Regions from separate parts of the Mesorhizobium sp. ES1-3 genome, predicted to be linked through region 1. Evidence: riboswitches for the same ligand, from Rfam matches in the RefSeq annotation. Region 1 holds a riboswitch; the other holds the start of a gene.
What was found. Region 1 has a riboswitch for thiamine pyrophosphate ahead of LB536_RS13400 (YkoF family thiamine/hydroxymethylpyrimidine-binding protein). Riboswitches for the same ligand answer to the same signal wherever they lie in the genome.
Positions count from the first base shown of each region.

Region 2: it holds a riboswitch for thiamine pyrophosphate, as region 1 does, so the genes downstream of both, thiB (thiamine ABC transporter substrate binding subunit) here and LB536_RS13400 (YkoF family thiamine/hydroxymethylpyrimidine-binding protein) in region 1, are expected to answer to the same signal.

Region 1 is NZ_JAIUGW010000008.1:37,488-51,890, reverse strand. Features, by position in the region: gene LB536_RS13475 (alpha/beta fold hydrolase) at 230-1,138, opposite strand; gene LB536_RS13470 (hypothetical protein) at 1,508-1,804, shown strand; gene LB536_RS31085 (hypothetical protein) at 1,897-2,031, shown strand; gene LB536_RS13465 (DUF982 domain-containing protein) at 2,101-2,352, opposite strand; gene LB536_RS13460 (DUF982 domain-containing protein) at 2,364-2,600, opposite strand; gene LB536_RS13455 (GFA family protein) at 2,726-3,169, opposite strand; gene LB536_RS13450 (DUF3606 domain-containing protein) at 3,358-3,537, opposite strand; gene LB536_RS13445 (DoxX family protein) at 4,163-4,588, shown strand; gene LB536_RS13440 (hypothetical protein) at 4,623-4,928, opposite strand; gene LB536_RS13435 (hypothetical protein) at 5,008-5,277, opposite strand; gene LB536_RS13430 (hypothetical protein) at 5,794-6,207, shown strand; gene LB536_RS13425 (hypothetical protein) at 6,200-6,532, shown strand; gene LB536_RS13420 (hypothetical protein) at 6,734-7,441, opposite strand; gene LB536_RS13415 (glycosyltransferase family 39 protein) at 7,618-9,186, shown strand; gene msrA (peptide-methionine (S)-S-oxide reductase MsrA) at 9,363-9,881, shown strand; gene LB536_RS13405 (hypothetical protein) at 10,060-10,368, opposite strand; TPP riboswitch at 10,654-10,767, shown strand; gene LB536_RS13400 (YkoF family thiamine/hydroxymethylpyrimidine-binding protein) at 10,758-11,366, shown strand; gene LB536_RS13395 (ABC transporter permease) at 11,473-12,213, shown strand; gene LB536_RS13390 (ABC transporter ATP-binding protein) at 12,210-12,977, shown strand; gene LB536_RS13385 (ABC transporter substrate-binding protein) at 12,970-13,986, shown strand; gene LB536_RS13380 (methyltransferase family protein) at 14,189-14,403, shown strand, end outside.
Region 2 is NZ_JAIUGW010000005.1:144,834-159,236, forward strand. Features, by position in the region: gene LB536_RS09980 (helicase-related protein) at 1-2,116, shown strand, start outside; gene LB536_RS09985 (RNA-binding S4 domain-containing protein) at 2,127-2,513, shown strand; gene fdxA (ferredoxin FdxA) at 2,749-3,087, shown strand; gene LB536_RS09995 (CarD family transcriptional regulator) at 3,457-4,038, shown strand; gene LB536_RS10000 (amino acid ABC transporter ATP-binding protein) at 4,120-4,890, opposite strand; gene LB536_RS10005 (amino acid ABC transporter permease) at 4,887-5,567, opposite strand; gene LB536_RS10010 (amino acid ABC transporter substrate-binding protein) at 5,703-6,476, opposite strand; gene LB536_RS10015 (RNA polymerase factor sigma-32) at 6,795-7,658, shown strand; gene LB536_RS10020 (M48 family metalloprotease) at 7,675-9,144, opposite strand; gene thiQ (thiamine ABC transporter ATP-binding protein) at 9,382-10,158, opposite strand; gene thiP (thiamine/thiamine pyrophosphate ABC transporter permease) at 10,151-11,770, opposite strand; gene thiB (thiamine ABC transporter substrate binding subunit) at 11,894-12,892, opposite strand; TPP riboswitch at 12,936-13,050, opposite strand; gene LB536_RS10040 (thiamine diphosphokinase) at 13,138-13,782, shown strand; gene LB536_RS10045 (ABC-F family ATP-binding cassette domain-containing protein) at 13,784-14,403, shown strand, end outside.

The sequences.
Region 1 (14,403 bases):
ATCGGGCGTCGCGCATTGCTGGGCATGGACGGCAGGAAGCCTTACGAAACACCGCAATGGCGGCCCGGAAACGAGGGCCGTGAGGCGATGTGCTGTTCCTTCTGCGGCGGCCGAGACCATGGTTTCGAGGAGTGTCCGCGAAGAGCCGATCCTTTCCGGCCTGGTGAACCCGACGGCGAGTCTACATCGGAGGAATCAGCCGGCTGATCCGAGGTGGCCGTGGCGGTGGCTAACCGGCCCCCGCCTTGACCTTGCCGAAGAAATCGATCAGCGCGGCAGCCGTTTGCCCGGGCGCTTCTTCGGGAAAGAAATGTCCGCCTGACATCGCGTGGCCACGCACGTCGTCAGCCCAGTTCCGCCATAGCGCCAGCGGTCCGCCTTCGCCGGCATACCATTCGGCGAGCGCGCCTTGCCCGCTCCACAAGGCCAGAACCGGGCAGGCGATGCGTCGGCCGGCGGCTTTGTCCGCCCGGTCGTGTTCACGGTCGAGCGTTGCCGCCGCCCGGTATTCCTCGCAGATCGCGTGGATATGGGCGGGATCGCGCAAGGCATCGATATAGGCTTGGCGGATGCCGGCGGGAAAGACATCGGGCGACGAACCCCAGCCGCCCAGCGCATTGTCGATGATGGCATCGGCGGCGCCCGCCAGCATCTTTTCCGGCAAGGGCTCGGGCTGCGCCAGCAACGACCACGGCCAGTAGCCGAGGGCCAGCCGGGCATCGGCCCGGTCCCAGGCGTCGGCCGTGGGCACGATGTCGAGCACGGCGAGTTTCTCGATACGATCTGGATGATCGAGCGCCAGGCGGTAGGCGACACGCCCGCCGCGGTCATGGCCGGCGACCATGAAGGAGGTAAAGCCGAGTTCCGCCATCATCGCCACCATGTCCGACGCCATGGCCCGCTTGGTGTAGGGCGCGTGATCGGCGCTCGATGCCGGGCAGGCGCTGCGGCCATAACCGCGCAGGTCGGCGCATATAACGGTGAAACGCTCGGCGAGCACCGGCGCAATATCGCGCCACATCAGATGGGTTTGCGGAAAGCCGTGCAGCAGAAGCACCGCCGGTCCGCCACCCGCGCTGCGCACGAAGATGTCGGCGTCCCCGATGTCGACGTCCATGGCTTGGAAATGCTCGAACATGGCCGGCCTCCGGCACAGGCAACGGTTGGAGAACGGGGTTGGTTGCAGCGCCTTTTGCGCAAGCGACGGCTATTTGCGCCGCCGACAAGTGGTCCCGGCTGAGCCGGGCGCCACGCTGATCGTGCTGATCGTGGTAGGGCTTCTGCACCGGCTCGAACCCAGGCAGAGCTTTCGGAAGAGGGCGACAAGAAAGCCGCACCGGCTCCAACGGCCGGTCCCGCGAACAGGCCTCTCTTCGCCAACCCCTGGGGCCAACCCTTGGAGCCAACCCTTGGAGCCAACCCTTGGGGCCAACCTTTTGGGCCGACGGGCGTTGTCCCCATGAAGGGAAAGGCCGCCGCGGGCGGCTGTTCAACGAAGGAGGCCGAGATGAAACCTCTCGCCATTGCGTCATGCGCCATTATGCTGGCCCTGGCGGTCCCGGCTGTGGCACAGACGGTTCAGCAGGCGCCGGACCAGCAGGCCGACAAATGCCGGGCGCAAACGGATCAGGGCGGCAAGCAGCAGCCCGGCGGCGGCGGCCTGAGCGAAAAGCTCAACGATTGCGGCGGCGTGTTGAAGCCGCCGGCCACTGGCGATCAGGGCATGGCCGCGCCGGCGCCCGACGAAGGCAAGACGCCGATAATCAAGCCGGGCGAAGTGCCGCCCCAGCCCCCGAAGCAGTAGAGCTTGTCAGGCAACATTGCCATCGCGGCAGCGGAACCTCGCAGATCAGGAGACGTTTCTATGGCAAAACCGGATCCGGGAAGGATGAGAATGTGAAAGATATTGCCAGGATCGCTACGTTGCTTGTCTCTATTGCCGCCGTGATCGTCCTGATGCTGATGGCGCCGAAGAGCGTCGGCTTCGAGAGTTCCCACCCGATCGTGGACGGCGATCTGCCCACACAATGATCGAAGCTGGGATCGAACCCAGTTCCGCGAAGCAGGCGAGTACGCCTGCTTTTTGTGGGCTTGCTTGACTTACCTGACCAGAAGGCCGGCGTGCTCGCACAGCGCGGTGAAGGCCTCCTGCGCCTGCGCCTGCGCCGCGCTTTCATCGTTCTCCAGCGCCGACTCGACCTTTCCGCGCGCGGCCTGGTAGAAAGGGCCGCGCTTGGCGTGTGGCCAGTCGATCAGGATTTCACTGGCGTCTTGAAGCGTGGCCACCTCACGGATCGTGTCCGAGCCATGCGGCTTGACCCGCAGCGGTGTCGACAGCATCAAATCGGCCATTGTTTTTCCCGCTATTGGAGGATGCGCGCCTCGCGCGCGGCGTCGATCATCGCCCGCATCGCCTTTTCCGGCGGCGCCCAGCCATCCAGCGCATCGCGGCAGCTGCGCAGTGCCGCCCGGTAGCGCCGGCCTCGGCCGGCCGGCCAGTCACCGAGGCATTCCAGCCCCTCCCAGGCGCTGCGCACCACGCGCTCCCGCCCGTGGAAGAACTTCAAGCGGATCGGTCGGGGAAACATCTTGTCGTTCAACGGTCGTCTCCATGAATCGTGCATGTCGGCCAAGACCCGGGCAGGACCATGCACAGAGGAAGCGGCGGATAACGTCGCCGCCAGGGCAGGGTTCCAAGCCCGAACGATCAATTTTCAATCTGCTTTCAGTCGCGCGCGACGGCGTCCGACAACTGCCTGGGCACGGGCAAATCCGCGCCCTGAGCCTGTGGCCGGTCATGCTCGAACTGCTCGGCGTCGGGCAAGGCATGCAGCCAGGGTTCGCGCCGGCCGGTCCACAATTCATATTGCGGTGCCAGGTCCGTCGGTGCGACGTCGAGGCTGCCGAGCATCACCTCGGCCTCGTTGTCGTCGACCCAGGCGAGGCGGCTGCCGCAGGTCGGGCAAAAGCTGCGTGTGCCGTAGCTGGCCACTTCGCCCGATGTCTCGAAGGCATCGCGCGGCCAGATGGCAAAGGCCGAATAGACCGAACCGCCCGCCTTGCGGCAGTCCTTGCAGTGGCAAAGACCAACCCGCGACGGCTGGCCGGTGACGACGAACTGCACGCCGCCGCACAGGCAGCTGCCGGTCCTGCGTGTTATCTCGGACATGGTTGCGCCCTCCGTTTTCGCCTGCATGGCTTTGTCAGTTTGGCATGCCACGAGCCGACAGATGTTCGTCCGCCATTTCGTTGGCCAGAAACCGGGAAAAAGACATCCTGTTCGCCGGGCCCGGTTGACGCGGCCCACGGCATCCCCAACGCGACGCCGGCGAAATGGTTGCCGCCTCGCGGCCCTTTCTATCCGCGCGCGGCCATGTGGTTGTCGAGCTTCTTGCGCGAAGGACCGTAGCGCTTGATGATGGTCTGGGCCTCGCTCTGCGGAATGCCGTATTTGCGCGCGAAGTCGGCGACCTCGTAAGTCTCCTCGCTCGAGACCAGCTTGCGGTCCTGTTTGGTCTTCGATTTGTCGTCGGGCATGTCGGGCCTCACTTTCTGTAAGCCGCATGGTCGCGCGGACGCCTAGATGTCGCGGTCAGACATAACACGGATCGGCCATGCTGGTTCCATGGCGGGGTGGCGGTGACCGCCAGCGCTTACCGCCGGCCCGGTTCAGGCCGATGGAGGGGCCGGGTCGGCGCTGTGGCTGTCGGTCGCGCCGCATTCGGCGCAGGGCGCGCTGGCGCCGGTGCAGCCGCGGTAATGCGTGCCGGCGGGACAGCAAAGGCCGTTGGAACTCGTCCAGCGCGGGCACTGGAAAGCCTGTCCGGTGCCGCCGCAGCCATCGCACTCCAGAACCGGTGACCTGACCAGATAGGACTTCGTCCCCAAGCTGATACTTGCGCCCAAACTCAACCCGCCCAAAATTACTGCACAGGACACGCCGTGCATTAGCCCCGGCTAACGATATCACGTTGCTGGTTACCGACAAGTTTCAGCATCGTTAATCGTTCGTGAACGCCTGGCGCGTGTCGCGGCGGCCGGCAAACCGGGAGGAAAATCGCGGGTCCATGAAAAATCGCTGGCCATGAAAAATCACTGGCAGATGTCGGATCCGCGCGCGGCGGCGCGTCCTTGGGGCTGATGAAACTGGAGGAATACAACCATGTCTCAAATCGCAGAATCGCCGTGGCAGACCGCGGCCCTTCTCGTTGCCCGCGTGATCTTCGCCGCCGTCTTCCTGATGGCGGTGACCTTCAAGTTCATGGGCATGGAGGCCACGGCAGGCTATATCGCGGCCGCCGGTTTCCCGTTCCCGCTCTTCCTCGCCTGGTGCGCGGCGATCCTGGAGGTGGCGCTGGTGCTGTGTTTTCTGAGCGGCGCCTGCTTTTCGCAGGCCGCCCTGGTCGCCGCCGCCTATGTGCTGTTCCTGGCCTTTGCCTTCCACGGACCCAGCCATTGGACCGGCAACCAGGCCGAGTTCGGCTTCTTCGTCGACCATTTCTCGTTCCTGGCCGGACTGCTGTTCGCGGCGGTCCACGGACCGGGAAGAATTCTGGCGCTGAACCTGGGATGGCCAGGCAGGGCCTAAAGCCCGCGCGGGGCAGGGAGATTTAAGGAGGGCCTTACATCTGATCGTTATAGGGCTCCTTCATCTGGCCGACCATGCGGGCCAGCTTCGAAAAGGACGGCATGTCCGCCTCCGGTTGGCACTGGTTGGCGAGTTCCAGCAGCCGGATCGGAAAATTGACGGCGTCGCGGCTCGACGCCGACATGCCTCCGGACCGCTCCTCGCCGGTTTCCGAGGCCTCGGCCTTGCGCAGGGCGATATCGATCTCCTCCGATGTGAGCACCCCCTTTTTGACCAGGACTTGGTTGATCGAGGCGACGGCCATCAGCAGACCTTCGAGTTGCAGGTTGGCGACGTTCATGGATTGCTCCCTCCAATGATCGCAGTGGAAACGCGTCAGCGGCGTTTCCGATCCCAGGACGCTGGTCGGCCGGAAGCGTCTACTCCTGCGTCAGGCGCTCGCCATATTCGCGCCACAGCGCCCTGACCTCCAGGCTGCCGAGGCGCGGGATCGAAGGATCGCCGCAGTCTATGGCAACGGTGCCGATGTCGTAGTTGGGATAAGCGCCGGCGACGAAGCGGATCGCTTCGCCAAGCGAGTGCACCCGGATGATCGGATCCGCCTGGCCCTGGCCAGTGCTGCGCACACCGGAAACCGTGGCCGGAGCGTGCCGCATCCTGAAGACGGATGCCATGGCTGGTCTGTCCATCGTCCTCTCCACAAGGCCGTGCGACGGGAATCATTCCATGAGCTGGCGCTGATGATTTCACAGGAACCGGCTGATGAAAAGCCGGGTGGATGTCAGGGCCGGCGTCATGCTCTTTCGGTCGAATGTGAATTTTTTCCTAGAAACGCGTTGACCCGGTGAGGGCGGCCATGCTACATATTCGTCCATGGTGCTGATTTGCGCCAACGACCCGCCACCAAGGCGGGTTCTGTGTTTTTGGCGCCATGCCAGAGGACGCGGCGCGCTGCTGAGGGTTGGACGTCGGCGGGACAGCGCCCCCCTCTGTCCTGCCGGACATCTCCCCCACGAGGGGGGAGATTGGATGCCTCAACGGCTTTCGCCAATTTCCAACGTCTGATGGAGTGGCGAGGCGCCAAAGCTGCCGATCTCCCCCCATGTGGGGGAGATGTCCGGCAGGACAGAGGGGGCGCGAAGGAACGCGGCGTTGCAGGTGCCCCCGCACCCCTTCTTCCGTCACTGTTTCTCAGGGAAACTCCCATGACCCGCTATGCCACCATCATCACCGGCGATGACGGCCTCGAGGTCGTCAGCGCCATCGGCGAATTCGAGGGCGCGGCGCCTCGGGCGCGGCTCGGCCGTGTCGAGGAAGTCGCGGCCGGCGTGCTGATCGGCATGGTGCGGGAGGCGGCGGGCGGTTTCCGTCTTCCGCAAGCAGGCATCGACAGTCGCGCTGTCGGTCTTGTCATGGCCAGGCTGAAGGCGCGGGCCAATGCTGCAAAACCATCAAGCGCTGCAAAACCTGCCGGAAGGCCGAAGCGTGGCAAGCGGGCCAGAAAGAAAGTCACCCGCTCGAAGAAGCGCGCCAACCAAGCCAAATCGGCGCCGAAAGCCGGCACGACGGCTTCCGCCAGCGGCGCCCAGCCAAATGCCATGGTGCCGGCCAATGGCTGACGAAGCCGATGCCGGGCCGAAGCGCGCCAAGACAAGGCCGGCGAGGCGCAAGCCATCTATCGCGCCGCCGGCTTCCGCGCCTCGTCGCAAGCGGACGAAGAAGACACTGGGCGACGATTTTCTTGCCGCCGTGCGCGCCGATTTTCGCGCCCACGGCGCCGGCGTCCTCGCCGAGGTGCGGGCAGACAAGCCGGACCAGTATCTGAAGATCGTGCTTTCGGTGCTGCCCAAGGACATCGATGTCGCCATCAACCAACTGGACGTGCTCTCGGATATATTGTTCGAGGTGATCGTGCGGAAGTTCAGGCCAGCTGGGGAGGAATGATTCTGGGCCTTGCCTGGCGTTGAGAATCTGCGGCTCGGTCGAGCCAAAGCCCGCCTTGGCTCGCGCCGGGGCGGGCTTTTTGCGTTTGTGGCTTCTGAGGTGGCCCAAGGCGCGTTTGAATGGATCGAGGCGACGCGCGCTCAGGTCTTCATCTTCATGTCTGCCGTTCTCCCGGTGCCCGGCGGGCTTGCGTGACATGCCTCAGGCCAGAATGTTGACGGCTCGAGCCGCGACAAGCGCGATCGTCAGCAGTGAGATCATGGCCTCGCCCATCATGAGCAGCTTGGCGCGTTGGGAGAGCGGCAACGTGTCGGTTGGCGAAAACGCCGTTGCATTGGTGAAGGCGAGGAAGAAATAATCGACGAAGCCCGGCAGCCAGTCGCGGATTTCGCGGTCGCTCAGGGTCATTTGCGGAAACAGGAAATCGGCATGGGCGCGTGTGACGAGGCCGCAGGTCGGCGGCCCGCCCCGGTCGGTGCTCCAGAACCACAAGGCGAAGACGATGACGTTGGTTATCCAGATGTTGAGCGCGTCGACCAGCAGCGTCTGGCCGCTGGAGCCGGCGTGGCCGGCCAGCAAGGCACGCACCAGGAACACCAGGGAGCCGCAGTTCATGACGCTGACGACGCCGGTCATCACCAGAGCCGTCCTACGGATCATGACTCGAAACCGGCCAACCAGGTACCAGTGCTCCTCCTCGACCGCTTTCTGGGTGGCGGCCTGCGTCCAGGCGGTGGCCACGGACAGGGGTACGAGCAGGGCGGCCTCCAGCCCCGGCGCCAGCCAGCGTGGGCCGAACGAAAGATCGTTGATCACCAGAAGCTGCAGGCAGATGATGACGAGGACCGCCGCGCGCGCCAGCCAGAAGTCGAGCGCGCGGTGGTGGATGACGGCATGCTGGTGACGCATCGAGTATCCGGGATGTTCAAGTGGGATCAGTGTGCGGGCTGTTCTGCCCGGTGTCGGCAATGAGAGGACGTAGTTCCTGCTCAATCTTGGCCTTGCAATGACCTGCAAGTATACTTTTTGGTAAGCTTTGATGTTGGGACTGTTCGGCAAACCAGGCGATGTGGTCTAAGCGCCGCATGGCGGGAATCGACGACTCCATCGATCGTTGGGTGCCGGCAGGGCTGCCTGCCGTGGAACTGGATTCGTCGTCGGTCTGGTCCGCCCTGCTTCGGCACCCCTGGTATCTGCTGGCGCTTTTGTGCCTGATGCAGATCCTGTTCTGGACGGTGGTGCCAGCACTCATCGATCCCGCGCCGCCCGGCGATGTCGTGGAAGGTTTCATGTGGGGCCGCGAGTGGGTGCTTTTGACCTACAAGCATCCGCAGCTCCCCGGCTGGCTGCTCGAGACCAGCCATCTTCTGACCGGATCGTTCCGCTGGCCGCAATATCTGCTCGCCCAACTGACGATCTCGGCCACCTTCGTCCTGGTCTATCTGCTGGCCCGCGACATACTCGGACAACGCCGCGCGCTGGCTGCCGTGCTTTTGATGCCATCGATCTATTTCTTCGGCTGGCCAACCCCGCAATTCAATCACGACTATGCGCAGATGCCGTTCTGGGCCGCGATCTGCTGGCTGTTGTGGCGCGCCGGCCGCGGCGGTGGGCCAGGCTGGTGGCTGGCGCTCGGACTGGTGTCGGGCATCGGGCTCTACGCCAAGTTCTCCACCGGCCTGCTGCTTGCCTTCGGCGGCCTCTGGCTGCTCTACGAGCCGCGCGCGCGGAGCCGGCTGGCGACACCCTGGCCATGGCTTGGCCTGGCCGTTTTTCTCGCGGTCGCCGCGCCGCTGGCCGTCGCACTCTACCGCATGGATTTCCTGCCGCTAACCTATTTCGCCGACCGCGACGCCTGGGTGAGCGAACACCGTGCGCGCCTCTACTATGTCGGTGTCCAACTGGCCGGGTTCTGCGGCTTCCTCCTAGTGCTGGCGATATCAGGGCTGCTGCGGCGCACGCCTGCTCCGCAAGAGCCCGTCGAGCGCGGTACGCTGGTCTATCTCACGTGGATGGGGCTTGGCCCGGCGACGCTGATCATGGTCGCCTCATTGTTCACCGGCGCCGGCGAAGCCTGGGGCGCGCCGATGTACAATCTTGTCGGCGTGGTGGTGCTCGCCTTCCTCGGCCACCGGCTCAGTGCCCTTGAGATGCGAAGGCTGGCGGTCTGCGCGTTCATCTGCATCGTCACCATGTCGGGCGCCTATGCGGCCATCCGCTGGACGAACTGCAATGTGCGCGGACGCATGGACGCCGTCTGCTGGCCGGCGCAGTCTGTCTCGGACGAGGCAGAGGCAATCTGGCACGCGGCGGCGCCTGGCCGGCTCGACATCGTCGGTGGCGACACCAATCTCGCCATGCTGGCGGGCCTCAATGCCTATGACAAGCCGTCGATCTTCACCGACCTCGATATGCGGTTCGCACCCTGGATCTCGAGGCAGCGGTTGCGCGACCATGGCATGCTGATGGTTTGGCGGGGTCCTGGCGTGCCGTCATGGCTGCGGGCATGGTTGGGCAATATCCCGGTCAAGACCGTTCTTTTTAACTGGTCGCGCGCGGCGCCGCCGGTGGCGATCAGTTTTGCCGCCATTCCGCCTGGTCAGCGGTATCTGCCGGTTGCCGCCAGCAGCCGGACCCGGCATCCGCGCATCTGAGCGGCGTCATGCAACCCATTCCCTTTGATGCGTCTTTCACGGGTGCAACCGAATGGCCGCTCTGGACGAAGCAGGCGACAATGCCCATCTACGGGAATATCCGAATTTGTTGTCGCGCAATTCCCGATTGAAAGCCGCTACAGTTTCCCCGGGATTGCCTTTTGAGGAGACCTTACATGGCGACTTCGAGCGAACGTGCAGTGCTTGCCGGTGGCTGCTTCTGGGGTATGCAGGATCTGATCCGGCGCTTCCCGGGCGTCCTCGCCACGCGTGTCGGCTACAGCGGCGGCGACGTGCCTAATGCCACCTATCGCAATCATGGCACGCATGCCGAAGCCATCGAGATCACGTTCGATCCGGCGAAAATCAGCTTCCGCCAGCTTCTGGAATTCTTCTTCCAGATCCACGATCCGACGACGCGCAACCGCCAGGGCAACGATGTCGGCATGAGCTATCGCTCGGCAATCTACTACACCAGCGAGGAGCAGAAGCGCGTGGCGGAGGACACCATCGCCGATGTCGATGCCTCCGGCCTGTGGCCCGGCAAGGTCGTCACCGAACTCGCGCCGGCCGGCGCGTTCTGGGAGGCCGAGGCGGAGCACCAGGATTATCTGGAGAAATATCCCAATGGCTACACCTGCCATTTCGTCAGGCCAGGCTGGAAGCTGCCGGTCCGCGAAAAGGCAGTTTCATGAGTTTCTTGGCAGTTGGCAGGTATAAGCGCCCGCCGATTGCCGCAAGACCATATCAATCGCGGCTGTCCGGTGGTTGACAGTTCGAATCGGCGCGAGCCGCCGGCCGGTCGTGACGGATACTAAAACCAATGCGCATGGAAAGCGCGGAACTTGCGTCCGCGCTTTCCATGCCGCGAGACTACTTACCGCAGTTCTTGTCGTTCACGGTCGGCGCAGTCGCGTTGCCATTGGCATCCGTCTGCGCGCCCTGCGGATTGGTCGGGCAATTCTGATCCGCGTTGGAATTCATGTCTCCTGGCATGGTGGTTATGCTGTTGGTTGCGCCCGGGTCGATTGTATTGGGCGAAGCCGGGGTACTTGGGTCTACGGTGACCGACTTGCCGCTGCCGCCCGACCCATCCGCGCCGGCCGCGCTATTGCTTTGCGCCATGGCGGATGTTGCAAGGGCAATGGTGAAGGCCGAAGCCGCGAGGATTTTCGTGAGCATGGCTTGTCTCCATTCTGTGAATTCGTCGCGGGAGCGGTTCACAGGCTTCACGGAAGCAACTGACCGCTCTATCTTTTTGTTTTGACGCATTCCGGCAGGAAAACCGCTTCGCACTTTTCCTGCGATTGCGTCTGGCGACTGGTGGGACAACCTCTCGGCCTCGCGAAGGTTCCAGACAGATTTCCGGGCCGGCGGGCACCCGATTGCCTCTGCGCTGGCGCAATGCTTTTGTCGCAGCTTGCTGAAAAAATAGCTTTCCCAACCGATCGAATGGTGCTTTAACGCCGCCATCCACAGGGGTGCTCCGTACGGTCGGGGCTGAGACGGGGGCGGCAAGCCCACAGACCCTAGAAGCTGATCTGGGTAATACCAGCGGAGCGAGGCGGGCGATGTTTTCAGGCGCACAGGTTTCCCTATATCCCATGGCCGACGATTTTGTCGGCGTCATCCTGGGCGCGCTCGGCGCGCTCGATCCGTATCGCGACAGGCTCAGGATCGAGACCGACGATATCTCGACCCTGCTGGTCGGCCCCCCCGAGGTGTTGTTCCCGGCGCTGCGCGACCTTTTCGTGGCTGCGTCCGGCAGCGGCAAGCATTGCGTGCTGTCGGCCACCATTTCGCGTGGCTGCCCAGGTGAGCCGGACGATCCGATCTGCCGCTCCGACACGTTCGGCGGACCTGCCGGGCCACTCGGCCCGCGCAAGCAAGCCGCCATTGCCGCCGTGCGCGGTGCGCCCGCCACCGGCCAGCCAGCGGCGGCGCAGTTCTCGCTGTATGTGATGGGCACGGACGACCACATGGACGAGATTTATGGCTGCATCGATTTCCTGAAGCAGTCCGGCGTCTACGATCGCTCCAAGAATTTCTGCACCAAGTTGCGCGGCGATGCCGGAGCGATCTTCTCGGCGCTCGATGAAGCCTTCTGCCGCTTCGGGCCAGGCGCAGGTCACGTAACCCTCGACGTCACGGTTTCGGCCAACAGTCCCGCTGCCGTCTGAACCGCTCGCGCCGACGCGCGAGCGCCGTCAAGGTCATTCTCTCGTGGTTTCATCGTCATTCAACCCGCGTCACCTCGCGGGCTCCTTCGCCCAGGCAGCGCCGGCCGTGATATCGATCGGTCTGGTGTTCGTGGCGTGGGAACTCTACGCAAACCATTCCGGCATCAAGCCGACGGTTCTGCCGCCGCCCTCGCGCGTCTTCGAACAGGCGGTGCTCAATCGTGACGCGCTGCTCGACAACGCCGTTCCCACCATCCGCGCCACGCTGATCGGTTTTGCCTGTTCGCTCAGTACCGCCTTCGCGCTATCGATGCTGGTCGACTTCTTCCAGCCTTTGCGGCGCGCGCTGTTTCCCGTGTTCATCGTCAGCCAGACCTTGCCGCTGGTCGCCATCGCGCCATTGGTGGTGCTGTGGTTCGGTTTCGGGCTGATGTCCAAGATCATGCTGGTGGCGCTGGTCACCTTCTTCCCGATGCTGGTGGCCCTGGTGCAGGGCTACGAGGCTACCGAGGTCGAGATCGGGCAGATGCTGCGCGCCATGGGAGCAGGGCGCTGGCGGGTCTTCATGCTGGCACGGTTGCCTTCGGCGCTGCCTTATTTCTTCGCTGGCCTCAGGATTTCCATCACCTACGCCGTCGTCGGCGCCATCTTCGCCGAATATGCGGGCGCGGCCAAGGGGCTGGGCATCTACATGCTCAACGCCAAGAACAATTTCCGTCCCGACCTGGTGCTCGCCGCCGTTGGCGTCAGCGCAGCGCTCACCCTCGTCCTGTTCGGGCTGACGGTGCTGCTGCAGCGTCTTGCCATGCCCTGGGAACGAACCGCTGGAAAAGGCCCGCAAGCATGAGCCGGCTCGAATTGCGGCACATGCGCAAGGCCTTTGGCGGGCTCGAAGTGCTCGCCGACATTTCGCTGCGCGTGGATGCCGGCGAATTCGTCTCCATCCTTGGGCCCTCGGGTGCCGGCAAGTCGACGCTGTTCCAGCTTCTGACCGGTGCCGAGCATGGCGAGGGTGGGATGTTCTTCGACGGCGCGCCGCTCGACGATCATGGCAGGCATTTCGCCTTCATGCCGCAGCGCGACGCGCTGATGCCGTGGCGGCGCATCCTCGACAACACGACCCTCGGGCTCGAGGTGCAAGGCGTCAGCCGCAAGGCGGCGCGGACGCGGGTCGCGCCGCTGTTTGCCGAGTTCGGGCTTGCCGGCTTCGAGCGGCATTTCCCGGCGCAGCTTTCGGGCGGCATGCGCCAGCGCGCGGCGCTGCTGCGTACCGTGGTGCAGGAACGCGACATGTTGCTGCTCGACGAGCCGTTCGGCGCGCTCGATGCACTGACCCGCGCGGCCATGCAGCGCTGGCTCGAACAGATGTGGCGGCATCATCGCTGGACGGCGTTGCTGATCACCCATGATGTACGCGAAGCCGTGTTCCTATCCGACCGCATCTATGTGCTGTCCGCGCGGCCGGCCCGTGTCGTGCGCGAGATCAAGGTGCCACTGCCGCGCCCGCGCGATCCAACCTGCGCTGCCACACGGCAGGCCGGGGCACTCGAGGCCGAGATCCTCGATATTTTGCTCAACCTCCAGCCATCCAAAGGACATGATCATGACTGACTTGACGCGCAGGCAAGCTCTGCTGCTCACACTTGCCGGCAGCGTACCGCTGATCATCGGATCGAGCCGCTCCTTCGCGGCGACGCGGAAGGTGACCGTCGCCCTCGACTGGACGGTCAACACCAACCACATCGGGCTGTTCGTCGCGCGCGACAAGGGGTTTTATCGCGAGGCCGGTCTGGAGGTCGATATTGTGCCTTACAGCGACACCAGCGCCGGCACGCTTGTTGCCAACCGCGTCGCCGATTTCGGCATCAACGGCACCATTAGCCTGTTCACCCAGAAGACCGCCGGCGCCGACTTGAAGGCCGTCTATGCCGTCGTGCAGTCCGAAACAGGTCGGCTGGTGTTCAATGCGGCGCGCAGCGCGATCAAAAGCCCGAAGGATCTGGATGGCCTGACCTATGGCGGCTTTGGCAGTGCCTGGGAGAACGCGCTGATTTCGACCATCATCCGACATGATGGCGGCAAGGGCGATTTCGAGACGGTGACGCTCGGCACTTCCGCCTACGAGGCGCTGGCCAACGGTTCGGTCGACTTCACGCTCGAAGTATCGACCTGGGAGGGCGTCGAAGCCGAACTCAAAGGCGTCAAGCAGCGCAGCTTCGTCTACGCCGACTATGGCGTCCCCGACGAGCACACGACGCTCATCTCTTCGAGCGAAGCGTATCTCAAGGCAAACCCAGAACTGGCGTCGTCCTTCATCCAGGCAACGCGGCGCGGCTATCAGTTCGCGGTCGATCATCCAGAGGAAGCCGCCACGCTGCTGATCGCGGCCAACAAGGACGCCCTGACCAATCCGGCGTTGATCCATGCCTCGTTGAAGACACTGATCGAGGGGCACTATCTGCGCGGACAAGACGGTGCCATCGGCATCATGAATCCGGCCAAGATGGAAGCGATCGGCTCCTATCTCTTCGCCGCCGGCATCCTGCACGACGCCGATGGCAAGATTGTCGCGCAACGTCCGGATTTCGCGGGATATTTCAGCAACGGGTGCCTCAGATAGGCACCGACGCGGAAACCGCGAAAAAGGTCGTATCGTCCGACGCTGGACGCGAGGATGTGGCTAGGTCGCAGCCCAACAAACCGCAGGTACGGCCTTCACCTTCGATCCGGTTTGATGCCGATCCGATCGTCTCGGTTAACGGCCCGGCAATGGTTGCGTGCGAAGGTCGCCCCGAGGGGTCATCGGGATGCTTGCCTTGCTCATGTCAAAAAGTGACACACTTTCGCGTGCGGCCGACAACAGGCTTTTGTCCGCGGCGCGCAAGCACGAGATTCTGCTCGACCTGCGCGAAGGCTTCTTTCGCGCCTGTGCGCTGCTGTGCGCGGGGCTGTTCGTCTATCGCGGCGTCTATCAGCTTGTCGAGGATCCGACTCGGCTCAATGCCGCGCTGGTGGCGATTTCCGAGATACTCACCTT
Region 2 (14,403 bases), on a different contig from region 1:
CGTGTCGAACCGGCCCGGCTGGCTGGCCGATCAGGCACACTGGCGGGAAAAGACGCGTGAAATCGAAGACAGATTGTCGGATGCGTTGCATGAGCGGTTGACGAAACGCTTCGTAGACCGCAGGACTTCCGTCCTCATGCGGCGCCTTAGAGAAAATACCATGCCCGAAGCCGAAATCAGTCCTACCGGAACCGTCCTTGTCGAAGGCCATCATGTCGGCGAGTTGCAAGGGTTCCGCTTCACCGCCGACCAGACCGCCGGCGGCGAAGACGCCAAGGCCGTGCGCACGGCCGCGCAAAAGGCGCTGGCAGCCGAATTCGAGGCCCGTGCGGAGCGCTTCGGCGCCTGCGCCAATGGCGACCTCGCGCTCGGCTCGGACGGCACCCTGCGCTGGATCGGCGCACCGATCGGCACGCTGGTTTCGGGCGAGGACGCGCTGAAGCCGCGGCTGGTGCTGCTGGCCGACGAACAACTCACCGGCCCGGCCCGCGACAAGGTCGCCGCGCGCGCCGAGCGTTTCGTCAATTTCCAGATCGAATCCCTGCTCAAGCCGCTGGTCGACTTGAAGAATGCGGAGCAGATTTCCGGTATCGGCCGCGGCATCGCCTTCCAGCTCGTGGAGAATTTCGGCCTCATCAATCGCCGCGACATCGCCGAGGAGATGAAGTCGCTCGACCAGGAAGGTCGGGCGGCACTTCGCCGGCTCGGCGTGCGCTTCGGTGCCTATCACGTCTTCGTGCCGGCGCTGATCAAGCCGGCACCCGCCGGACTGGTGACCTTGCTTTGGGCGCTGAAGAACGACGGCAAGGACAAGCCGGGCTTCGGCGACGTCGTCCATGCGCTGGCGTCGGGACGCACCTCTGTTGTCATCGATCCGGCCTTCGACAAGGCGTTCTACAAGCTTGCCGGCTACCGCAATCTCGGCCGCCGCGCCGTGCGCATCGATATTCTCGAGCGGCTGGCCGACCTGATCCGCCCGGCGACCAACTGGAAGCCCGGCCTCGGCCAGCGGCCGGACGGCGCCTATGACGGCCAGTCCTTCATGGTGACGCCGCCGATGATGTCGATCCTCGGCGCCACCGCCGACGACATGGAAGAGATCCTCAAGGGTCTCGGTTATCGCGCCGAGCCGAAACCGGTGGCGGAAGTCAAGGCACGGCTGGAAGCGCAGGACACTGCCGCGCGGGAAGCCGCCGCTGCCAAGCAGGCAGCCGAAGAGGTAGCCCGCGCGGAACAGGCCAAGGCGGCGGAAGAGGCGGCAGTGGAAGCCGCAGTAACGGAAGCCGGCGCTGTAGATGCGGCCGCGGAGGCAACGGTCGAGGGTTCGGCAACGGCAGCCGCCGAGGCCGCCATCGAAGCCCCAGCCGAGGTCATCGCGGAAACGGCAGCAGAGCCTGTCGCACAAGAGCAGTCGGAAGCCACGACTGAGGTTGCGGATGAAGAGGCGCCTTTAGCCGAAGCCGCTGTTGAACCCGCCGAGCCGGCCCCGGTTGAACCGCAGGCCGAACCTGAAGCTGCCGAGGTCGACGCCACGCCCACGGAGGAAGCCGCAGCGGCGGAGCCGATCGTCGAAGCCTCCGCGCCGACGGATGCCGCCGAACCGGCTGCAGTGGCGGAAGCCACCAGCGAACCTGCGCCGGAAGCCGAAGCGCCAAAACCGATCCTGTTGTGGCGCCAAGGTCGCTTTGACCAGCGCCCGCGCCATCGCGATGGCCGCAACAACCGCCCGCAAGCCGGACAGGCGCGCGGCCGAAGCAACGCGCCTGCCGATGCCGGCGACGGACCGGCAACAGGCACGCCCGCGGACCGTCCCGCTCATGAAGGGCGCCGCGACGGCGCCGGCAAACCGCGCTTCGACCGCTCGAAGTTCAAGCCGAGGCCGCAAGGCGAAGGCGCCGAGCGCCGCGACGGCCGCCCGCAAGGCGATCGTCCCGACCGCCGCGAAGGTCGGCCTGACTGGAAGGGCGGCAGCCCGGAAGGCAAGGGTGCCGATCGTGGCAAGGGGGGCGGAAAGCCCGCCTTCCAGCCCAAGCCGCGCGAGGAGCGTCCGGTGCGCTTCGATCCGGATTCACCCTTCGCCAAGCTCGCCGCTTTGCGCGACCAATTAAAGAAGTAGGCTCGCGTCGATGGTTGCGGAAGGCCGCCAGCGCATCGACAAATGGCTGTTCTTCACGCGCGCGGTGAAATCGCGCTCACTGGCGGCCAAACTGGTAGTCGCCGGTCGCGTGCGCATCAATCGCGACAAAGCAGCGCAGGCTTCCGATCTGGTCAAGCCAGGCGACGTGCTGACCATCACGCTCGACCGGCGTATCTTCGTCTGGAAGGTGCTCGGCGCTGGTGTGCGGCGCGGCCCTGCCGAGGAAGCTCGCACTCTTTATGAAGACATGTCGCCGCCGCCCGCAGCCAAGGCCGACGCACTTCCCGATGCTATCCCGGCGCTGCGCGAGGCAGGCAGCGGCCGCCCGACCAAGAAAGAGCGCCGCCAGACCGACCGATTGCTCGACGAAGATTGAGCCTTGCCGACCAGACGCGGGGGTGTGTTTTCCCAGGGCAAACGACAAACAAAAAGCAGAACCGGGACCGGCAAACGGGACGGCCTGTGGGCATGTCGGGCCCTCGCGGCACCGCCCACCTGGAATTCCATTCCCAAACCCTGGCGCCACTGGGAATAGCCACCCTTGCAAGCGGCCGACAAAGGCGTTACCTCACAAAAAAGCCAACAAAAACGGGACATCCCGGAGCCGACCGATGACCTATGTCGTGACCGACAACTGCATCAAATGCAAATATATGGACTGCATCGAGGTCTGTCCGGTCGACTGTTTCTACGAAGGCGAGAACATGCTCGTCATCCATCCCGACGAGTGCATCGACTGCGGCGTCTGCGAGCCGGAATGCCCGGCCGACGCGATCAAGCCCGACACCGAGTCCGGCCTCGACAAATGGCTGCAGATCAACACCGAATATGCCGAGAAATGGCCCAACATCACCGCCAAGAAGGAGCCGCCGGCCGACGCCAAGACCTTCGACGGCGAGACCGGCAAGTTCGAGAAATACTTCTCCGCCGAGCCCGGCGAAGGCGATTGACAACACCGCTGTAAAGGCTTGTATGACGCAGCGTAACAGGCACGTCGGATTAACCGCCTTGACAGGCGGCGATCGGTTGTGGCCTTCGCTTACGCAGCAAAACCTTGATTCTTCCGACTTTTTGTGTTACATCAGCGAAACATGCCGGTGACACAACGTCGATTTATGGCGCAGACGCCCCAAATCACTGAAAGGTGAAAATCCCATTCCGGACCAGAGCGATCTGGGCCAGGCGGTCGCAGTTCGTGCGGTTTGCCGGTCCCGGCCTTTCCGGTGGGTTCATCTGTTGTGCGGCTAATGATCGGTGACACCGATCACGTGAGTTCAGCCGGCACCGCCGCCGGCACACAACAAGGAGTTCAGGGCGTAATGGCAACGATAACCCCGCAGAAGAAGTCCACAGCCGCGCGTCACGGTTTCAAGACCGGCGAGTACATCGTCTATCCGGCGCATGGCGTCGGCCAGATCGTCTCGATCGACGAGCAGGAAGTGGCCGGTCACAAGCTGGAACTGTTCGTCATCGACTTCCAGAAGGACAAGATGCGCCTGAAGGTGCCGGTCGCCAAGGCGACCTCGATCGGCATGCGCAAGCTGTCGGAGGAGGATTATGTCGAGCGTGCGCTGAAGGTCGTGCAGGGTCGCGCCCGCGTCAAGCGCACCATGTGGTCGCGTCGTGCCCAGGAATATGATGCCAAGATCAATTCGGGCGACCTGATCTCGATCTCGGAAGTCGTGCGCGACCTCTACCGCGCCGACAACCAGCCGGAGCAGTCCTATTCCGAACGCCAGCTCTACGAGGCGGCGCTCGACCGCATGGCTCGCGAGATCGCGGCCGTAAACCGCATGTCGGAAACCGAAGCCGTGCGCCTGATCGAGGTCAACCTCAACAAGGGCCCCAAGCGTGGCGCCAAGGCCGACAACGAGGAAGCCGAGCAGGAAGAAGCTGCCTGAGCTTTTCGCCTTCGAGTTGAGTTAACGAAACCCGGCCTCGCGCCGGGTTTTTTGTCTTTGGGATTGCTGCGGATACCGCGCTTATGCGCCACCGCCCTTCTCCGCCGCCTCCTGCTTCAGCGTGGCGATGAACCGCTTGGTCCGTTCGCGCTCCGGATTGCCGAACAGCGTGGCGGACGGTCCCTGCTCGACCACGACGCCGGCGTCGAGGAACACCGCTTCCTGGGCGATCTTGGAGGCGAGGCGCAAATCATGCGTCGCAATCACCATGGTCGTGCCTTCGCTGGCGAGTTGGCCAAGCACGTCGACAACTTCCTGCGCCAGTTCGGGGTCGAGCGCCGAGGTCGGCTCGTCGCACAGCAGCACTTTCGGCGACGGGGCGAGAGCCCGCGCGATCGCCACGCGCTGCTGCTGGCCACCTGACAGCGTCGCCGGCCAGGCGTCGGCCTTGTGCGCCATGCCGACCTTCTCCAGCAGCGCGGCCGCCCGCTCATGTGCCTGCTGGGGCGACCATTTGAGCACCGTAACCAAGCCTTCCATGACATTCTCGATGGCGGAGCGATGCGGAAACAGCTGAAAATTCTGGAACACCATGCCGGTCTGCAGGCGCAGGCGCCTTATGTCCGCCGCCGGCACCTTGCCACCCGGGCGGAACTCGAGCGTCTCGTCGCCGATCCGCACCGTGCCCGAGGTCGGGATCTCCAAGAGGTTGATGCAGCGCAGCAGCGTGCTTTTTCCCCCGCCCGAAGGACCGACCAGCGCGGTGACGCTGCCCTCGGCGATGGCGACCGTCACCCCCTTCAGCACAAGATTGTCGCCAAAGCGTTTTTCGATGTTGGCGAGGCCGATCATGAGCGTGCCTCCAGGAAGCCGCCATAGCGGTTGAGCCGCTCCTCCAGCCGCGTCTGCAAGGCCGACAGCACCGAACTCATCGCCAGATAGAGGATCGCCGCCTCGACATAGAGGATGAGTGGCTCATAGGTGGTGGCGACAATGCGCTGCGCCGCCTGGAACATCTCCGGCACGGTGATGGCGGCGGCCAGCGACGTGTCCTTGACCAGCGAGATGAAGGTGTTGGAGAGCGGCGGCACCGCCACCCGGCCGGCTTGCGGCAGGATGGTGCGCCGCATCGCCTGGCTCCAGGTCATGCCGATCGAATAGGCGGCCTCCCACTGGCCTTTCGGCACCGAGCCGATCGCCGCGCGGATGATTTCCGACGTGTAGGCGCCGATGTTGAGCGTGAAGCCGATCAGCGCCGCGGTAAAGGCATCGAGCAGGATGCCGACCGACGGCAGGCCATAGAAGATCAGGAACAGCTGCACTAGGAGAGGCGTGCCGCGGAAGATCCAGACATAGAAGCGCACGAGCGCCACAAGCGGCTTCGGCCCGAACAGCCGGCCGAGCGCCGCGCCCAGCCCCACCGTCAGGCCGAGCACGAAGGAAAGCAGCGTCAGCGGCACGGTGAAGATCAACGCTGCCCACAGCAGCGAGGGCAGCGACTCCAGCATCAGTTGCAGCCAGTGCGGCACGAAATACCTCCGGAATGGACGGGCAGCGTCATCGAAGCGCGAATGCGTCAGCCATATCACGACAAAAGCGGCGAGCCGTCAAAGACGGCTCGCCGCTGGATGGGCTGCAGGGCGGCTACCCGCCCCGCTTTATGATTACTTCGAGACGTCCTGGCCGAAATAGGTGTCGGCGATCTTCTGGTAGGTGCCGTCGGCCTTGATGTCGGCAAGGGCCTTGTTGATGGCCGCGACCAGCTCCGGATCGCCCTTGCGCACGATGACGCCGGAGTAATCGGCATTCTCTTCCTGGGCGGCGATCTTCACATTGGCGTCGGGCTTGTGCTTCTTGAAGTCGAGGAACGACAGGCTGTCATTGATGGTGGCGTCGGCGCGGCCGGTCAAAAGCAGCTGGATCGACTGGTCGAAGCCATCCGTGCCGACCAGTTCGGCGCCATTCGATTCGGCCAGCTTGCCGAAATTGGAGGTCAGCGACTGCGCCGCCTTCTTGCCCTTGAGATCTGCGAAGGTCTTGATGTCGGTGTTGTCGCCGCGCACGATCAGCACCGCCTTGGAGGCGATGTAGGGATCGGAGAAAGCGTACTTGGCCTTGCGGGCATCGGTGATGCCGACTTCGTTGATGACGGCATCATATCGCTTGACGTCGAGGCCGGCGATCAGGCCGTCCCACTTGCCCTCGAGGAACTCCGCCTTGACGCCGAGCTTTTCGGCGATCGCCTTGGCGATTTCGACGTCGAAGCCGACGAGCGCTCCGGATGCATCATGATAGGTGAAGGGAGCGTAAGTGCCTTCCGTGCCGACCTTGATGACGCCAGCCTGCTTGATCTGGTCGAGATTGGCGCCGGCATGGCCCGATGTGACCGCCAGGGCCTGCAGCGTTCCGGCGATAATGAGCGACTTGAGCCATTTCATTTTTCTGTGATCCCGTCCTTGGCCTGATGTCAGGCATGTTGTGAGGGCTGGAAAATGACAGATGCGGATCGAAAAAATAAGGAACGAAATTTCAAAAAGGCTCAGTTCTGAAAATCAAATACTCCAAAAGAAATTTCTTTGCAGCATCGGAAGTCCGGGCAGCCGTGCCGAAATTGCCCGGACGTCATCGCTCGCTTGCCTGCTCCAGCGGAACCTTTCCCGCGCATGGCAGTTTTGGCTGTTCTAGGGCACGACGCCGTCATTTCAAGCCGGTTCTTGCCAGTTTGTCATTCGCACGCCTGAGCCAAGGAGCGCCTTATGATGGAAGACACGGCAGGTCGGGTCATGGTCCGCGCGGCAATGAGGGCGCCTTACCTTGAGCGCGACGAGGAGCATCGGCTTGCACTGCTCTGGAAACAGGACAACGATCAGAATGCGTTGCACAGCATCACCGTTGCCCATATGCGGCTGGTCATTTCCATGGCCTCGAAATTCCGTCACTACGGCCTGCCTCTCGGCGACCTGATCCAGGAAGGCCATGTCGGTCTGCTCGAGGCCGCCGCTCGCTTCGAGCCCGAGCGCGAGGTGCGGTTTTCGACCTACGCGACGTGGTGGATTCGCGCTTCGATGCAGGACTACATCCTGCGCAACTGGTCGATCGTGCGCGGCGGCACCAGTTCGGCGCAAAAGGCCCTGTTTTTCAATCTGAGGCGGTTGCGCGCCCGTCTCGCGAACGGCGCCGAACCACTCTCCAACACAACCCTCTACCGCGAGGTGTCGGTTGCGCTCGGCGTTTCCGAAGCTGATGTGGCGTTGATGGATTCGCGCCTGTCGGCGCCCGATTCCTCGCTCAACGTGCCGCTTGCCGACGATGCGGGTGCGACCGAGCGGATGGACTTCCTGGTCTCGGACGATCCCTTGCCCGACGAGATTGTCGGCGACAAGATCGATATCGCGCGCCGCGCGCTCTGGCTGAAGGAGGCGCTTCAAGCGCTCAACGCCCGCGAACTCCGCATCATCGAGGAACGCCGGCTTACCGACGAGGGCGCCACGCTCGAGGCACTCGGCGAGACGCTCGGCATTTCCAAGGAACGCGTCCGCCAGATCGAAGCCCGCGCCCTGGAAAAGCTCAAGGTCGCGCTGGTGAAGCAGAACCCGGAATTCATGGCGACTGCCGCCTGATCTCGCGCAACGGCGCTTACTTGTCGGTGACGATCTTGACCTTGTCGCCGGCCGAAACCGCGGCCCCCGGCGACAGCGCGTTGAGCACGCGGAACAGGTCGAGCTTGCGGTCGACGCCCACCATCTGCGCGGCAAGCGAACCCATGGTCTGTCCTGGCTGCACCGTAAGCACACGGATATGCAGTGGCTTCAGGGCCGCTTTTTCGGCGGGACTGAGGATGTGGAAAGAGCCACTGACCGAGCGCGCCACCGTTTCCAGCGACGCGCTGGCCGAGGGGGCCGCGGTCAGCAGTCGGTAGACCTGGCCGCCGGCACGGATCACCGCGATGTCGAACTGCCAGCCTTCGGCGCCGGCATGCGCGGTCGCGGCCTCATTGCCGTTGATGGTTTCCTGCTTGACGGTGCTGTCGTCGAGGCCGGCCACCCAGCCGCTTCTGATATAGTCGGTCAAGGCGCGGTTCTTGTCGATCGAAACGCCGTCGAAGCGGATCGCTATGTCGCCCGGACCCGTTGCCGTCACCGCTGCCGCCGAATTGTCGATGATGAAACCGTCCGGCACCGTGAACGACACGCCGAGACCCGGATGCAGGAAGGTTTCGCCGCGCACATAGCCCTCTTCCGGCGTGTCGCCATAAAGCAGGCCGTCTATGCCGGCGAGGAAGGAATCGCGATCGCGCGTGCCGAAACCGGGCGCGCCGAATTGGCGGGCGTGGCGCTGTGCCAGATCGATGCGTTGCGGCGTGCTGGGATGCGTGGCCAGGAAGTCGAGGCTGGCGTCCGTGGCACCGCTGATCGAACGGAAATCGGTGTAGGCCGACATCGACTGCAGGAAGCGGCCGGCGGCATAGGGATCGTAGCCGGCTTCGCCGATCGACTTGATGCCAATGGCGTCAGCCTCCAGTTCCTGGTTGCGCGAGAACTGCGCCAGCCTGAGCTTGCCGCGGATCAGTGCTGCCTTGGCGGTCGGGCTGTCGCCGAGCACATCGGAAACGACCTTGGTCGCAAGGCCTTCCTCGGCCTCCAGCTGCTGGCGTTGCAGGCCGTGATTGGCGGTGACGTGTCCCATTTCATGCGCGATGACGGCGGCGAGCTCGGACGAATCATTGGCCAGCGCCAACAGGCCGCGCGTGATGTAGAGATAGCCGCCCGGCAGCGCGAAAGCGTTGACGTTGGGCGAATTGAGGATGGTGATGCGATAGGTCTGGGTCGGGTTAGCCGACACCACGGTCAGATTGCCGACCACCTTGGCGACCATGCGCTCGAGCTTGGGATCGGCATACTCGCCACCATAGGTCGCCAGGATACGCGGATGCTGCGCCTTGGCGAGTTCGGCAAGCTTGTTGTTGGCGGCGACATTGTCCACCGTGATCGGCTTGTCGGATGGCTGGAAGCCGGATTCCTGGACTTCCGGAGGCGTAAACATCTGGCAGCTTGCCAGCGCCACGGCAAAGCCGGCGAGCGCGAGAAAGCGCGCCAGCGGATTCATTCGTAGCCTGTCAGCGCCGATCGCCAGAATGGCTTCCTTTCAGGTCCTTGCGCATGGCCAACGGACCGTGTCATGCGCAAAACAAACTGCTACAGCGTCGGTCGCGCGCTCGGGGCGGGCAGCAGATGCTGTAGGCAAATCACGGCCTGTGCCGGACCGGTATCGAGCGGACCTAGCCACACTACTCCAGTCATGGCAAGCAAGCGCCACATCGCCTCAAGCCGGTTTGAGCGTAAATTATGTCCGCTTCCGGGCAATATCTCGTGATAACTCATCCCCGGCACCGGCACCGATGTAGCGCCGGAACGCCTCCGGACCAGTCCCTGCAAAGAAATCGTCCGAGGTGCCTGTGGCGGCGACGGCGCCATTGTCCAGAAACACCACCTTCTGGCCGATCCGGCGGGCATCCTGCGGCTGGTGCGTGACGAACAGCACCGTCATGCCACGCTCGGCATGGAGGCTGGCAACCAGGTCGAGCATGTCGTCGCGCAAGGCGGGTCCGAGCGAGGCGAAGGGTTCGTCGAGCAGCAGCACCGGGCGGTCACGCACCAGCACGCGAGCCAGAGCGACGCGCTGGCGCTCACCGCCCGAAAGTTCACGCGGCAGCCGCTTCTCCTTGCCGGCAAGGCCGGTGCGCCCAAGCGCCTCCGCGATATCGGCGTGGTCGGCATCGGTCAGTCGCAACGATGGCGAACGGCCGAGCCCGACATTCTGCTCGACGGAAAGATGCGCGAAAAGGTTGTTCTCCTGGAACACCATCGACACCGGGCGTATGGCCGGCGGCTCGCTGCCGACATCGACCCCGCCGATCAGCACGCGACCGGATCTCGGCGTCTCGAACCCGGCCACCAGATTGAGCAGCGTTGACTTTCCCGAACCGCTCGGCCCCATGATGGCGGTGATTTGCGCAGCCGTGAACTCGACATCGAAGGCGAACAATGCCTCGCCATAACTGAACGAGACCTTGTCCAGCCGCACCGTAACCCCCTTGCCGTCAGCAGCCCTGTCAAACATCGCGGGCCATCCCCTTTCCCAGCCGGTCCGCTGCCAGCACCAGTGCCAGGCAGACAAGGCCGAGTAGCAGTGCCAGGCCGGCGGCGTCCTGCGTGCGGTAGCTACCCATGCGAGCCAGGAGAAGGTAGGGCAAGGTCTGCACGGAATCACTGCCGAACAGGGCGATGACGCCGAGATCGCCAAGCGACAGCGCCATGGCGAACGCAAAGGCGGTGGCGAGCGGCCGCCGCAGCGACGGCCAGTCGACCAGCCGCAGTCTTGCCCAGCCGGAAATGCCGAGCTGCGCGCAGAGCCGTTCGTGACGCTCGCTTGCCGCGTCATAGGCGGGACGGATGGCGCGCAACGCGAAAGGCATCGCCATGACGGCGTTGACGGTGACGACCATGAGCGGGGCGATGGCAAAGACATCGCCGACATGGCGCAACAGAAGGAACCAGCCGGCGCCGATGACGATCGGCGGCACGACCAGCACAAAGCCGGCGCCGGTATCGGTGGCATGTTCGAGCAGTGTCCTTGGGCCGGAGCGGCGGTTCAGCGCCAGCGCCCGGCGCGCCATGGTCAGGGCCAGCGAAAGCATCACCGAAAGCAGCGCCGACAGGAAAGCGAGCACGGCACTGGTCAGTGTCGCCTGCCGGACAGTGGCCTCGCCGGCCAGCCGGCCGAGATCGGCGCCCAATCCGGCCGCCACGGTCGCCGCCATCGGCCCGGCAACGAAGAGCGAAGCCAACACGATGAGGATAGCGTTCAGCGAGGCCTCGGTCCTGTTGACCGAGAGATAGCGGCGCGGCGCGACCGGCAGGTTGGTGTCGCCGACGACATTGGCGCCGAGCCGGGTCAGCGCCAGCACCACGATGAAGGTCAAGCCGATCTGCAGCAATGTCAGCGCGACAGCCCGCGCGGGATCGAAATCGAAGCGCAATGCCTGATAGATGCCGACCTCCAGCGTCGTCGCGGCCGGCCCGCCGCCAAGCGTCAGCACGATGGTGAAGGATGTGATGCAGAGCATGAAGACAAGTCCGGCGACGCCGGGCAAGGCGGCGCGCAGCGTCGGCCATTCGATCAGCCGGAATGCCGGCCGCGCTCCCATCCCGAGCTGGCTCGCCAGCCGCCACTGGTCTGAGGGAATGGTCTGCAGCGCCTCGAGGAGCAGGCGGGTGGCCAGCGGCAGGTTGAAGAAGACATGGGCAACGAGAATGCCGGACAGGCCATAGATGCCCGGCCAGTCCCGGCCGCCAACCCAGTTGAACAGACCGGCGAAATAGCCGGCGCCGCCGTAGAGCGCCAGGATGCCGAGCGCCGCGACGATCGCCGGCAGAGCCAGCGGCACGGCGAAGAGCCGCAGGATGAAGGCGCGGCCGGGGAAACGTGGATGCCGCGACAGCGCCCGCGCCACGAACAGGGCGGGCCCGACCGAGAGCAGCGTCGACAGGGCCGCCTGCCAGAGCGTGAAGCGCACGACACGGAAGAGGTAAGGATCGAAGGCGGCCCAGGCGCCGGAAAAATCGTGGGCGCCTTCGATGATAAGGCCGGCAAAAGCGCCGCCGATCAGCAGTGTGGTTGCCGCGAGCGCGGTGATGCCGGCGGTGATGCGGGGATCAGATGCGCGTTGCACTGAGAACCAACGATCGACTTGGGAAACATTGTGTTCCTTGGCGCCCCCCTCGTGGGGGAGATGTCCGGCAGGACAGAGGGGGGCGCCGTAGAGCGGTCATCTCACGAGATTAGCCCACAAAACCTACTTGCTCATCACCGCCAGCCATTCGTCCACCCAGGCCTTGCGGTTGGCCGCGACTTCCTCGGGGCTGAACAGCAGGGTCTTGGTCGGCTTGACCAGTTTGTCGAAGGCGGGGTTGAGCGGCTTGTCGGTCTTGCCGGCCGGGAACATCCAATTGGTCTCCGGGATGGCGTCCTGGAATTTCGGCCCGGTCATGAAAGCCATGAACTTGGCCGCCAGCGGGTTCTTGGCCCCCGTGGTGGTGATGCCGGCAACCTCGATCTGCAGGTACTCGCCCTCTTCGAAGGATGCCGCCTGGTAGCGCTCGGTGTTCTCGGCGACCATGTGGTAGGCCGGCGAGGTGGTGTAGGACAGCACCATCGGCGCCTCGCCCTTGGTGAACAGGCCGTAGGCCTCGCTCCAGCCCGGCGTGACGGTCAGCACCTTGGCCTTGAGCTTGGCCCAGGCTTCCGGCGCCTTGTCGCCATAGACCGACTTCACCCACAACAGCAGACCGAGACCGGGCGTCGAGGTGCGCGGGTCCTCGATGACGATCTTGTCATTGGCACTGCCCTCGACCAGGTCCTTCAGGCTTTTCGGCGGCGTCTTGAGCTTCTCGGTGTCGTAGACGACGGCGAAATAGCCATAATCGAAGGGGACGAAAGTATCGTCGCTCCAGCCGCCCGGCACATTGACATCGCTCACCGTGCCATGCGGTGCGAACAGGCCCGACGCCTTGGCATCGGCGGTGAGATTGGTGTCGAGGCCGAGCACGATGTCGGCCTTGGTCGCTGCGCCTTCGAGCTTGACACGGTTGAGCAGCGCCACGCCGTCGGCGACCGAGACGAATTCGACATCGCAGCCACATTCGGCCTCGAATTCCTTCTTTACCACCGGGCCTGGACCCCAGTCGGCGGTGAAGCTCTCATAGGTATAAACGGTAAGCTTGTCCTTGGCCAAAGCCGGCCCGGACAGGGTCACTACCACGGCTGCGACGAGAGAATTTAAAAGCGTGCGCATCGGCGCCTCCTTCGTTTGCGTTGAAAGGAATTGAGGCGTCGGATTGTCCGAAACGTCTAATCCCTCCGCCGGTACAAACCGGATCAGGTTCAGCGGGTTGGCGAGACTACCTCTCAGCCGGCCCGCGAAAGTCGCGTCCGGCACCCCGTTAGAGCGTTTCGACACATAGGCCCGGCCGATGGGACACGCAAGTGGGAGTTTGCCGCCTTCCGTTTCCCGTGCCGGGCTGGTAAGGGCGACAGGATATGAGCACATTCACCATCCTGCTTGGCGGCGATCTCATCCGCACGCCCCGGCTCGACCGCCAGGTCAAAGGCTCGCGCGTCATCGCCGCCGACGCCGGCATCGGCCATGCGCGGATGCTGGGCCTTGTCCCGGAACTGTGGGTCGGCGATTTCGATTCCGTGCCGGCCGATCTGCCGGAAGGTCTCGCCGCCGTGCCCCGGCAAACCTTCCCGGCGGAAAAGGACAAGACCGACGGCGAACTGGCGATCGCGGCAGCGCTCGAGCGCGGGGCGACTCGTCTTGTGCTGGCGGGCGCCTTCGGCGGCAAGCGCGCCGATCACGCCTTCCTGCATCTGGCGCTTGGCCTGCGGCTGGCCGAGGCCGGAACAGCTGTGCTTCTGACCAGCGGCGCCCAGGAAGCTGTCCCCTTGCTGCTCGGCAGGGCCGGCTTCGATTATGCCGACGGCACGCTGTTTTCGATACTCGGCTTTTCCGAACTCTCCGGCCTGACCGTAACCGGCGCCAAATGGCCGCTCGACAAGGTCGAGGTGGCTTTCGGTTCGTCGCTGACCATTTCCAACGAGGTCAAGGGCCGCCTCGACATCGCGCTCGGCCATGGCCGCGCACTGCTGCTCGCCCATCCCTATCCATTGCCCGAAAGCTGACATGGCCCCGCCTCTTCTCAATCTCGACGGGATAAGACTGACCTTCGGCGGCACGCCGCTGCTCGACGGCGCCGCCTTGACCGCTTCGGCCGGCGACAAGATCGCGCTGGTCGGCCGCAACGGGTCCGGCAAGTCGACGCTGCTCAAGATCGCCGCCGGCCTGATCGAACCGCAGGATGGCGAGGTGTTCCGCCAGCCTTCTGCGACAGTACGCTATCTGCCGCAAATGCCCGACATGGACGGCTTCGCCAATGTGCGCGCCTATGTCGAGGCCGGACTAGGGCCGGCCGACGATCCCTATCGCGCCAGCTATCTGATGGAGCATCTCGGCCTGTCGGGCGAGGAGCGGCCGGGCGACCTGTCCGGCGGCGAGGCCAGGCGCGCCGCGCTTGCTCGTGTCATGGCGCCCGAGCCCGACATTCTGCTTCTTGATGAACCGACCAACCATCTCGATTTGTCTGTCATCGAATGGCTGGAAGAAGAGCTCGTCCGGACTTCCTCGGCGCTCATCGTGATCTCGCACGACCGCCGCTTCCTCGAACGCGTGTCGCGCGCCACTGTCTGGCTCGACCGTGGCCAGACCCGCAGGCTGGACAAGGGCTTTGGCCATTTCGAGGAATG